Regions from separate parts of the Rhizobium sp. K102 genome, predicted to be linked through region 2. Evidence: riboswitches for the same ligand, from Rfam matches in the RefSeq annotation. Region 2 holds a riboswitch; the other holds the start of a gene.
The links. Region 2 has a riboswitch for cobalamin ahead of cobU (bifunctional adenosylcobinamide kinase/adenosylcobinamide-phosphate guanylyltransferase). Riboswitches for the same ligand answer to the same signal wherever they lie in the genome.

Region 1: linked by a shared signal. The riboswitch ahead of bluB (5,6-dimethylbenzimidazole synthase) and the one ahead of cobU (bifunctional adenosylcobinamide kinase/adenosylcobinamide-phosphate guanylyltransferase) in region 2 are both predicted to bind cobalamin.

What each region holds. Positions count from the first base shown of each region.
Region 1 covers NZ_CP092436.1:1,182,784-1,187,963, reverse strand. The annotation lists gene MHI61_RS11740 (ribonuclease H) at 1-412, opposite strand, end outside; gene MHI61_RS11735 (demethoxyubiquinone hydroxylase family protein) at 577-1,173, shown strand; gene MHI61_RS11730 (DUF2865 domain-containing protein) at 1,377-2,477, shown strand; gene bluB (5,6-dimethylbenzimidazole synthase) at 2,481-3,170, opposite strand; cobalamin riboswitch at 3,212-3,399, opposite strand; gene MHI61_RS11720 (HAMP domain-containing methyl-accepting chemotaxis protein) at 3,640-5,180, shown strand, end outside.
Region 2 covers NZ_CP092436.1:1,049,769-1,054,948, reverse strand. The annotation lists gene cobN (cobaltochelatase subunit CobN) at 1-64, opposite strand, end outside; gene cobW (cobalamin biosynthesis protein CobW) at 68-1,114, opposite strand; gene cobU (bifunctional adenosylcobinamide kinase/adenosylcobinamide-phosphate guanylyltransferase) at 1,121-1,645, opposite strand; cobalamin riboswitch at 1,931-2,327, opposite strand; gene MHI61_RS11055 (chloride channel protein) at 2,579-4,369, shown strand; gene MHI61_RS11050 (adenylate/guanylate cyclase domain-containing protein) at 4,374-5,180, opposite strand, start outside.

The DNA.
Region 1 (5,180 bases), 130 kb from region 2:
CGACTGCCTTCCACACGTCCGCATTGTCGATCGTTCGCCTTCGAGCATTTCCATTCGGGCTGCTTTTCTTCCAGCCGTTGTTCTTCCAGATGTGTCGCCGGCTGTTGCAGCCTTTGACGGCATAGACGGAATCGGACCAGATGGTTGCGGCTTCGCCGGCTGCTTCGCTATTGATCCAGATGGCGGCCTTCAGGACGGCGGTCAATTCCATCGAATTATTGGCCAACTCCTGGACGCCACCGCATCCGGAGGCGATTTCCACCGCATCGCGATAGGCCACAAATGCCCAGCCGCCGTGCCGGGAACCGGGTTCGTAACAACCGTCCACGAAGATGTGAAGGCCGTGTTGGGCTTCGCGCATCCCGCCGGTTGTTGTTGCAGGCGAGCGGAGTTCGCTGAAGATGCCTGTCATTCTCGCCCCGCCATCGCCTTTGCTGCGCCGCCCAGACCAGCGCGAATTGCGACGGTCTGCGCGCCGCCTGACGCGGAATGCACCCCGTCGATTGTGTCGACCATTGACGATAGTAGCGGCAGTGGTGCCTATTGCCGAGGGGGAACTATGGGGCAGCGTGGATCATGGACAATCCGTTGAGCAATGCCGGTAGGCGCGATCGAAGCGTAACCGTTCGTCGTATTCTCAAGGTCAATCATGCTGGCGAATTCGGCGCAATTCGCATCTATGGCGCACAGATCTGGATGGCCCGCAGGCTGTTTCCCGACATCGTTCCCGCACTCCGCGAAATGCGAGACGACGAGATCAAGCACTGCCGCCTGTTTCGCGACGCAATGCCGTCCAGGAAGGCCAGGCCATGCCGCGTCATGGCATTCTGGAGCCTCGGCGGTTACCTCCTCGGTTTCCTGACAGCCCTCGGTGGACGTAACATGGTCTGGATCTGTACCGAGGCGGTCGAAAGCACCGTTCACCGTCACCTTGAGGATCAATTGGCTTTTCTGGAGGCCGGTGACCCCGAGCTTCATGGCCTTATAGCCTCCATTCAAGAGGAAGAATTGGCTCATCTCAGGGAGGCCGAGAAAAACCAGACAGCACGGGGAGTGAGTTACACACTGCTCCTGCCCGTGGTCGCCGCACTCACCGATCTGATGATCTGGCTCTCGACGTGGGGAGACTCAAGCTGGATGCGTGCCGAAATGGCCCGCTCGAAGCAGAGCTGACAGTCCGCGACCGAATCTGTCCGCGAGCGACTTCTGGCGCGACGCGGTCCATCCAGCGAATCGCCGGCCTCTGCTGGATAAGATCGCGAAAATACGCTAAGAATTTCTCTGAGCTTATTAAGAGAAACACGCTAAGAGGAAACGCGCGGCGAAGTGACGTCGCATTCGACCCATCGACCGTTTGCTCATTCCGGGACGACGCCGTGAAACGCCGAAACCTGTCTCTTGCGCTTCTCCTTGCCTTCGCGACGCCCGTCGCCGCGCAGACGAGTGCCATCTGCGATGACCTGCGCGGCCGCCTGGCCGACCTGCCGCGTTCGATCGGCAACGGCAATGGTCCGGAAGCGCGCCAGTTTGCCGGTGCCATAGCCGAGCAGAACCTTGAATTGCGCAAGGTCCGCAACGACCTGCGCAGCTACGGCTGTACCTCGGGCAGCATGGTGGTGATCGGTGGCGAGAATGCCGATTATTGCGACGAGCTCTCGCAGGCTGAAGCCCGGATGATCGATAATATCCGGTATCTCCAGGATCGTCGCGCCGAACTGCGCAGCCAGGGCGGCGGTGATGACGGCGGGCGCCGCGAACTGATGGCTGCTCTTGAGCGCAATGGCTGCAACAGCGAGAATTTTTACGCCCCGTCCGAGCGCAGCGCCAACGACCTTGCCCCGAGCATCGAGGAACAGGCGATGCGCGCCGACACCTTCATTCCGCTCGGCGGCGGTGAAGAGTTCGACCCGCGTTACGGCCTGCCGAGGACCGAGATGCTTTCGCCGGTCAGCACCATCTGCGTGCGCAGCTGCGACGGCGGCTTCTTCCCGATCAGTTCGAACACCACCTCGGTCGATTTCGGCCGCGATGCTGACACTTGCGCCAAGATGTGTCCCGGCATCGAGACCGAGCTTTTCTATCGCGACGTGAGGAGCACCGAAGCCTCGAACATGATTTCGGTGGCAACCGGCACGCCCTACAGCGCCATGCAGAACGCCTTCGCCTACAAAAACCGCGCGCCCGGCGAGAAAAATGCCTGCGCCTGCAATCTCGCCGCCTATTACGAAGAGATTCGCGGCAAGCAGGCCCTGAGCGAACCGCCGCAGCAGGGATCGATCACCACGATCCGCACCAATCCGCCGGCGAAAGATGCCGCGGCTGCACCAACGCCACCCCAGCCGTCAGTCCCGGAGCGTCCCTATGACCCTGCGCAAAACAAGGTCCGGCAGGTCGGACCGCAGTTTCTGGCGGGCGACCAGGGTTCGATCGATCTTGCCAACCCGGCAACACCGGGCCCGCAGCCGCAACAGCAGTGACCGCTACGGCTCGCTCCGTCCCCAGCCATCGTGGAAGACGAGCTCCTCGAGCGGCAGCCGCTGCCGCCAGCCTTTGACGGAGAGTTCCGGTTCGTCGTAAAGCCGGTCGACGAAGCCGGCGCACAGCCAGGCAACCACCTCGATATGATCGGGTATGCCGAGAATGGTTTTCAGCTCGCCTTCGCGAAAGATGCTGACCCAGCCAATGCCGATTCCTTCGGCGCGCGCCGCGAGCCAGAGGTTCTGGATGGCGCAGACCGTCGAATAGGAATCCATCCGCGGATTGTGCGTGCGGCCCAGAACGACGCTGCCGCTGCGCGTGGGATCGCAGGTCACGCATATGCCGAGCGGCGCCTCGACGATGCCTTCGAGCTTGAGGGAGCGATACGCCTGCCGCCGTTCGCCGTCGAACATCAGTGCCGCCTCCTCATTCGCCCTGGCGAAGGCATCCCTTACCCGCGCCCGCACGGCTTCGCTTTTCACCAGGATGAAGTTCCACGGCTGCATGAAGCCAACGGAGGGGGCGTGATGGGCGGCGGTCAGAAGCCGCGCCACGACGTCATCCGGCAACGGATTAGGCAGGAACTGGCTGCGCACGTCGCGTCGCGTCATGATCGCGTGATACACGGCCTCGCGTTTGGCGAGAGAAAAACCGGATGCCGCTGAAACGGCATCCTCATCAAAGGGTCGCATCGTCAAATCCCCAACAACGCAACCGCCCGCCGTCCGCGCGGGTTGGGTCTATCTTGCCAGGCCGGTCTTCTGACTTGGCGTCATCCGCCTGCCGCAGCCTTCCCGGCAAAAGCCAGTGGCGTGATGAAGCGGCGGGCGTCAGCCTTACAGCGTTGGGCACGTTCCGGACTTGCACCGGATTCCCGATTCTCCCGCCTGACCGGCGGGCACCTGACGAAGCATCTATTTCAGGAAAGCGACGCGGCAGCAAGCACCGGCCGACCGTGCGCGAGCATAACAACCTGCGTGTGCCCTCGATCCCATTCTACTTTATGATTTATTCACACATCAAATACACACTGTTTTCGCGCGTTTTGGGTTGCAGCTCGGACATGGGCATGATTGCTCTTGATGTAACCGTCAGCGTGGATGCCCGTGTTGACATGCCGGTCGCAAATATCCGACCGAGCCGCAATTCCAGGCCCCGCGGATGATCCATATCTTGAAGACGATGCCTCTGACAGCCAAGCTGGCGGCGATTATCGTTGCCGTCAATCTTTGCGGCATTTCCGCCTTGGCCACCTATACGTGGATGTATGAAACCCGCGCCCTGATCGACGGCGCCACGGCAAACTGGTCGAAAGATGTGGAGCAGTTTGCATCTCTCGCCGCAGGCGGCGTGAAATGGGGCAAGGCGAATGCGGTTCGCGAGGCCTATTCGCTCTACCGCGACGATCCCTCCCTCGATCTCGTTCAGTTTGCCGCCTTCAACGCCGAGCCCGCTGCCGTCGATACGTGGACACGCGACGGCATTGCCGGTCTGCCTGCGCCAGTCGATCTGGCGAAGCGCCTCGGTGCGAAGCCCGATAAAACGGCAATCGACGATAGCGGCATATCTGCCGGTTTGGTCACGATTATCGCACCGCTGCCGTTGGACAAATCAGGCAAGACAACCGGTTACATCGTCACCAACTGGTCTGTCGAAAAGATCGCTTCCGCGGTCCAGCAGAAGGTTCTGGTTTCGCTGCTCACGCAGTCCGTCATCACCGCCCTCGCCGTCATCGCCTTTCTTCTCGCCATGCGCAGCCTCGTTGGCCGCCCCCTCAGAATCCTCAGCGAACGCATCGGGGCGCTGCAGCAAGGCGATCTGGCCTCCCCCGTCACCTATAAGGAGAATGGCGATGAAATCGGCTTTCTCGCGCGGGCGCTGGAGGTCTTCCGTCACGAGGCGATCGCGAAGGTCGAAAGAGAGCAGGCCGCTGCCGAGCAGAGCGCCTCGTTCGACGCCGAACGGGCACGCAACGCATCATTGACGGAAGAAGCCGGCAACCGGCAGCGACTAGTGATGACGACCCTTGCCAATGCATTGGAAAGGCTCGCCGCCGGCGACTTCTCGGTCCAGCTTGCTGATCTCGGTCCCGAATTCGATAAGTTGCGGCAGGATTTCAACAACATGGTCCAGGCCGTCGCGGCCGCCCTGACGGAGATCAAGATCGCCTCTGTCGCGGTTGAAGGTGGATCGAGCGAGCTGGCCTCCTCCGCAGATCAGCTCGCCAAGCGGACCGAGCAGCAGGCGGCGGCACTCGAGCAGACCGCCGCCGCACTGGATGAAGTGACCACGACGGTCAAGACATCGTCGCAGCGCGCTGAAAAAGCCGGAGAATTGGTCGAAGAGACGAAACGCAGCGCCCACGTATCGGCGACAGTCGTGCGCGACGCGATCGGAGCGATGGACAGAATCCAAACCTCCTCCAGCCAGATCGGCCGCATTATCGGGGTCATCGATGAGATTGCATTCCAGACGAATCTGCTGGCGCTGAATGCCGGCGTCGAGGCCGCGCGCGCCGGCGAGGCCGGCAAGGGTTTCGCGGTTGTCGCCCAGGAGGTTCGTGAACTCGCGCAGCGGTCGGCAAACGCGGCAAAGGAAATCAAGAACCTGATCAATGTGTCGGGCCAGGAGGTTGCCGCCGGCGTCGGACTGGTGAACGAGACCGGCGATGCCCTTCTGAAGATCGAGGAACAGATCAACCG
Region 2 (5,180 bases):
GCCCGAGGTCGATCGCCTCCTCGCCGTCGCTGATCGTTCCCTGCTGGGCCAGAAGCAGATGCATCGGTTAAGCCAGCGCCTCAATCGCCGTTCTCACGACGTCCTCATCCATCTCATGCAGGCCGATGACGACGAGGCGCGTGGCGCGCCTTTCACCGGCTGCCCAGGCACGATCGAAATAGTGATCGATGCGGCTGCCGACCGCCTGAAGCTGCAGGCGCATCGGCTTCCCGGAAACGTCGACAAAGCCCTTGAGACGCAACACGTCGTGGGCAGCGATGATCGTCTTCAGCCGTTCGACGAAGCCGGCAACATCGACGATCGGGCCGAGCTCGACGACGAAGCTGTCGAACTCGTCGTGGTCGTGCGGCGCACCGTCCTCATGCTCCAGCTCGTGGTGCGACTTGCGGTTGGCCAGATCATTCTCCGTGCCGATACCGAGGCCGAGCAGGATGCCGGCCGGCACCTCGCCGTTTTTCGCCTCGATCATCACGGGCTTGCGCTGGGTGCGGGAAGCGACCTCGTCGCGCACGCGGCCGAGGCCGGCCACATCGATCAGGTCGGTCTTGTTGAGCACGATCAGATCGGCGCAGGTCAGCTGATCCTCGAACAGCTCCTCGATCGGGCTTTCGTGATCGAGCGATTCATCCTCGCCACGGGCCGCCTCGACGGCATCATGATCGTCGGCAAACCGGCCGGCAGCGACAGCAGCGCTGTCGACCACCGTGATGACGCCGTCGACGGTCACCTGGGTGCGGATGTCAGGCCAGTTGAAGGCGGCCACCAGCGGCTGCGGCAAGGCGAGGCCCGAGGTTTCGATGACGATATGGTCGGGCCGCTGTTCACGTTCCAAGAGCTTTGTCATCGTCGGAATGAAATCGTCGGCGACGGTGCAGCAGATGCAGCCATTGGTCAGCTCGATAATATCGTCCTCGCTGCAATTTTCGGCGCCGCAGCCCTTCAGCACGTCGCCATCGACGCCGAGATCGCCGAACTCGTTGATGATGAGCGCGATTTTTTTGCCGCCGGCATTGGTGAGCAGGTTGCGGATCATCGTCGTCTTGCCGGCACCGAGAAAGCCGGTGATGACGGTTGCGGGAATCTTCTGGTTCATGAAACTTTAACCCTTCATTTTCAGCGGCAGGCCTGCCGCGATGAAATAGACTTCGGCGGCTTTCGCCGCGATCATCTGGTGCAATCGGCCGGCATGATCGCGAAAATCCCGCGCCATGCGATTGTCCGGCACGATGCCGAGCCCGACCTCGTTGGAGACAAAGACCAGCCGCGCCTTTTCTTGCCCCACGAAATCGACGAGCCCTGCAAATTCCGCTGCCATGTCGCGCTCTTCCATCATCAGGTTGGTGACCCAGAGCGTCAGGCAGTCGACCAGCACGATACGGCCGTCGCCGTCGATGGCGGCGAGCTTGCCAACAAGGTCGAGCGGCTCCTCATGCGTCGTCCACGACGGGCCGCGGTCGGCCCTGTGCTGCTCAATGCGCGCCTGCATCTCTTCGTCCCACGCCCGGCCGGTCGCGAGGTAGTGACGATCGAGGCCGGTTGCGACGACGAGGTTTTCGGCAAACCGGGATTTGCCGGAGCGTGCGCCGCCGAGGATGAAAATGGTATTGGAGAGAGCGGTAGTCATGCGCAGACGGCCCTTTGACGGGATACTGCCTCCCACCCACCCTCATTCCGGTGCTCGTCACAGGAATCCAGCCGCGGCGCCTCCGCGCCGTGAATGACTTCATGCAACTTTGCAAAGATTTTCCCGCGCCCAAGGACTTGGGCGCACTGGATTCCTGTGACGAGCACAGGAATGAGGGAGGAGAGGAAAATGCCTCCCATATGCGCCACACCAGGCCGCGCCGAATTCATTCGTTCAGCCAAAACAACCTCCGTGCTGGCAGCGGGTCTCTTACCCAGGGTGGGCTTTTCGCCCGGCACGGAAGGCAGGTCTCCTGGCTCGCGGTTATCGGCCGCGATCGGGGCGGACCGGAAAACCGGTCGCCCCTGATCGTGCCAGCGGATCCGCCTCGCCTTCCCGGTTGCATCGGTGAAAAGGTGGACGATTCGTAGAAATAGAGGCGTCCGACCCCGGTTTATCACCATACATTTCCAGTGGCTTTTCCGGCACGTCGCCCGTCCCCCTGCCTGCACGATTGCAGGCCGCCGGCCGGAAGGGCTCGATGCCGGATGGAAGACCCTGACCGCTCTACAGTCGCGGGGTCGGCTGTGATGAAGGCGCCCGACTTGGGTCCGCCCCGTCACATTCCCTTTTCATCCGGAAGGGCAACTGCCGATCCGGAACCATCCGTTATGTCAGGATGGTCAAGCGACCATCCGTTGAGGGATGGTTAGGCAAGCCAGAGCATAGAGTCAACCGGCGTTGACGACCGAGGCGACGGCCGGGGGACAGGAAGCCTCCAACAACACGACTTACTCTACCAAAACATCGTCTTTAATCAGAGACTTACGTCATAAAAATTTGTCCCGCGCGCCGGCTTTTCGCCGCAATTGCATCGCAAGCGGACAGCACCGCCGCCCTTGACCGGGCCTCTCCCCGCCTAGTTGTCTAGCCATGCTTATGAAATTGGATCGGCGCCGTTTCCGCGCGCTGCGTGTTTTCTTCGACCCGGGACGGTTGCGCGCGCTGACCCGCCGCAGTGAAGTCGGCCTGTCGCTGGCAGGCGCCGTCGTCGGCATCGCCTCGGGGCTTGCCGTCACCGGCATGAGCTACGCTTCCAACGAGCTGCACCAGCTGGTCTTCGGCATCGCCGACACGGAAAGGCTGAGCGCGTCGGTCATCGAGGACAAGATGCTGCTGCTCACCGCGCCGGTCGTCGGCGGCGTTCTGCTCGGCATGCTGCTCCTGGTGCTCGCCAAACGGCGCAAGAAGCCGATGGTCGATCCCATCGAGGCAAATGCGCTGCATGGTGGCCGTCTCTCCCTGACCGACAGCATCATCGTCGCCGTGCAGAACCTGATATCCAACGGCTTCGGCGCCTCCGTCGGCCTGGAGGCGGGCTATACCCAGCTTGCTGCCGGCATTGCCTCCAAGTTCGGCCTGAAGCTGCAGCTGCGCCGCTCGGACCTGCGCATTCTCGTCGGCTGCGGCGCGGCCGGCGCCATCGCCGCCGCCTTCAACGCGCCGTTGACAGGCGCCTTCTACGCCTTCGAGCTGATCATCGGCACCTATACGATCGTGTCACTGACCCCGGTCGTCGTCTCCGCCCTCGTTTCCACCCTCATCGCGAGATTGCTTGCCGAAGGCGATTTCACCATCGATATCGGCAGCTTCGGCTCGGTCGTGCCGGCCGATTATGTCCCGGCGCTGCTGCTCGGTGTCTTCTGCGCCGGCGTTGGCATTCTTCTCATGCAGGGCGTGGCCTTCGTCGAGGAGCTTGCGCGCAAAAGCTCGATCGCCCCGCCCTTTCGCCCGGCGCTCGGCGGCATCATCGTCGGACTTCTCGCGATGATCTCGCCGCAGGTGCTATCGGCCGGTCACGGCGCACTGCACCTCAACCTTTCCCGCGACGTGACGATCCCGGCCCTGATCAGCCTCTTTCTGCTGAAATCGCTGGCCTCGGCAATTTCGATCGGTTTCGGCTTCAGGGGCGGCCTGTTTTTCGCCTCGCTGTTCATGGGCGCCCTGCTCGGCAAGCTCTTTGCCTATTGCGGTCCCTATTTCGCCGATGCCACGCTGACGCCGGTCATCTATGCCGTGGTCGGGATGAGTTCGCTCGCCGTCGCTGTCATTGGCGGACCGCTGACGATGACCTTCCTGGCGCTCGAGATCACCGGCGATTTTCCGATCACTGCGCTGGTGCTTGCCGCCGTTATCACCTCCTCGCTCGTCGTGCGCTCGACCTTCGGCTATTCCTTCGCCACATGGCGCTTCCATCTGCGCGGCGAAAGCATCCGCAGCGCCCACGACGTCGGCTGGATCCGCAACCTGACGGTGAACAAGCTGATGCGCGCCGACATCAAGACCGCAAAGGCGGGCATCTCCTTGGAGGAGTTCAAGAGGGCCTTCCCGATCGGCTCGACCCAGCGTGTCATTCTCGTCGAGGAGAACGACAAATATGCCGGGCTCGTGCTGGTGCCCGAAATTTACGCCAATCCGACCGATGTCCAGGACGAGAGCCAGACGCTTGCCGATTTCGTGCGCTACCGCAATGATTTCCTGCAGCCGCAGATGAACGCCAGGCAGGCAGCGGCGATCTTCGACAAGAGCGAAAGCGAAGCGCTCGCCGTCGTCAACAATCTGATCGAGCGCAAGGTGGTCGGCCAGCTCAGCGAAAGCCACACGCTGCGCCGCTACAGCGAAGAACTCGATCGCCGCCGCCGCGAGGTATCGGGCGAGATATGAGCGCCTATGAGGCGGCGCCGGCAAGCCTGAAGACGTCGGCTCTCTTCGAAACGCCGCGCAGCTCGAAAGACCCGAGATAGTCACAGGGCACGGCACAGGTCGCCGCGAAACTCTCCGACAGCAGCAGGTGCTGCTCAAGCATCCCGCACAGCTTTTCCAGCCGCGAAGCCTCGTTGACGGCTCTGCCGATCACCGTGAAGTCCAGCCTGCCGTGAGCGCCGACATTTCCGTAGAAAACCTCGCCGAGATGCAAGACGACATCGATGCCGATATCCGGGCCCCCGTGGCGCGTGCGCTCGCGATTGAGCTCTTCGTTTGCATTCAGCAGATTCTGGGCCGAAGCCAATGCCGCCTTGCAGGCCTTTTGCGGGTCCTCGGCTTCTGTCGGAAAGATCGCCAGCACGCTGTCGCCCATGAACTTGAGGATCTCGCCGGAATTTTCCTCGACATGCCGGTCGATCAGCTCGAAATGCTCGTTGAGAAACCCGACGATCTCCGCAGGCTGGTATACTTCGGTCAGCGCCGTGAAATTGCGCAGGTCGGCAATCAGGATGGCGGCATCGATGGAGCCACCCATTCCCCTGCGGGTTTCGCCTGCAAGGATACGCGCACTCGTTCTGGCGCCGGTATAGACCGCAAGGATTTCGGTCGCGGTCTTCGAAACCGCGACACGGTAGGCGGCCAACCCGAGAGCCGGCAACAGCTCTTGGATGATCGCCAGCTGGTCGTCGGGAAATCCGCCTGGCGCATCGCTGGTGAGCGAAAAGCCCAGTCCGCGTAGCGCGACCTCCTTCGGGAATTCGAAAATGCT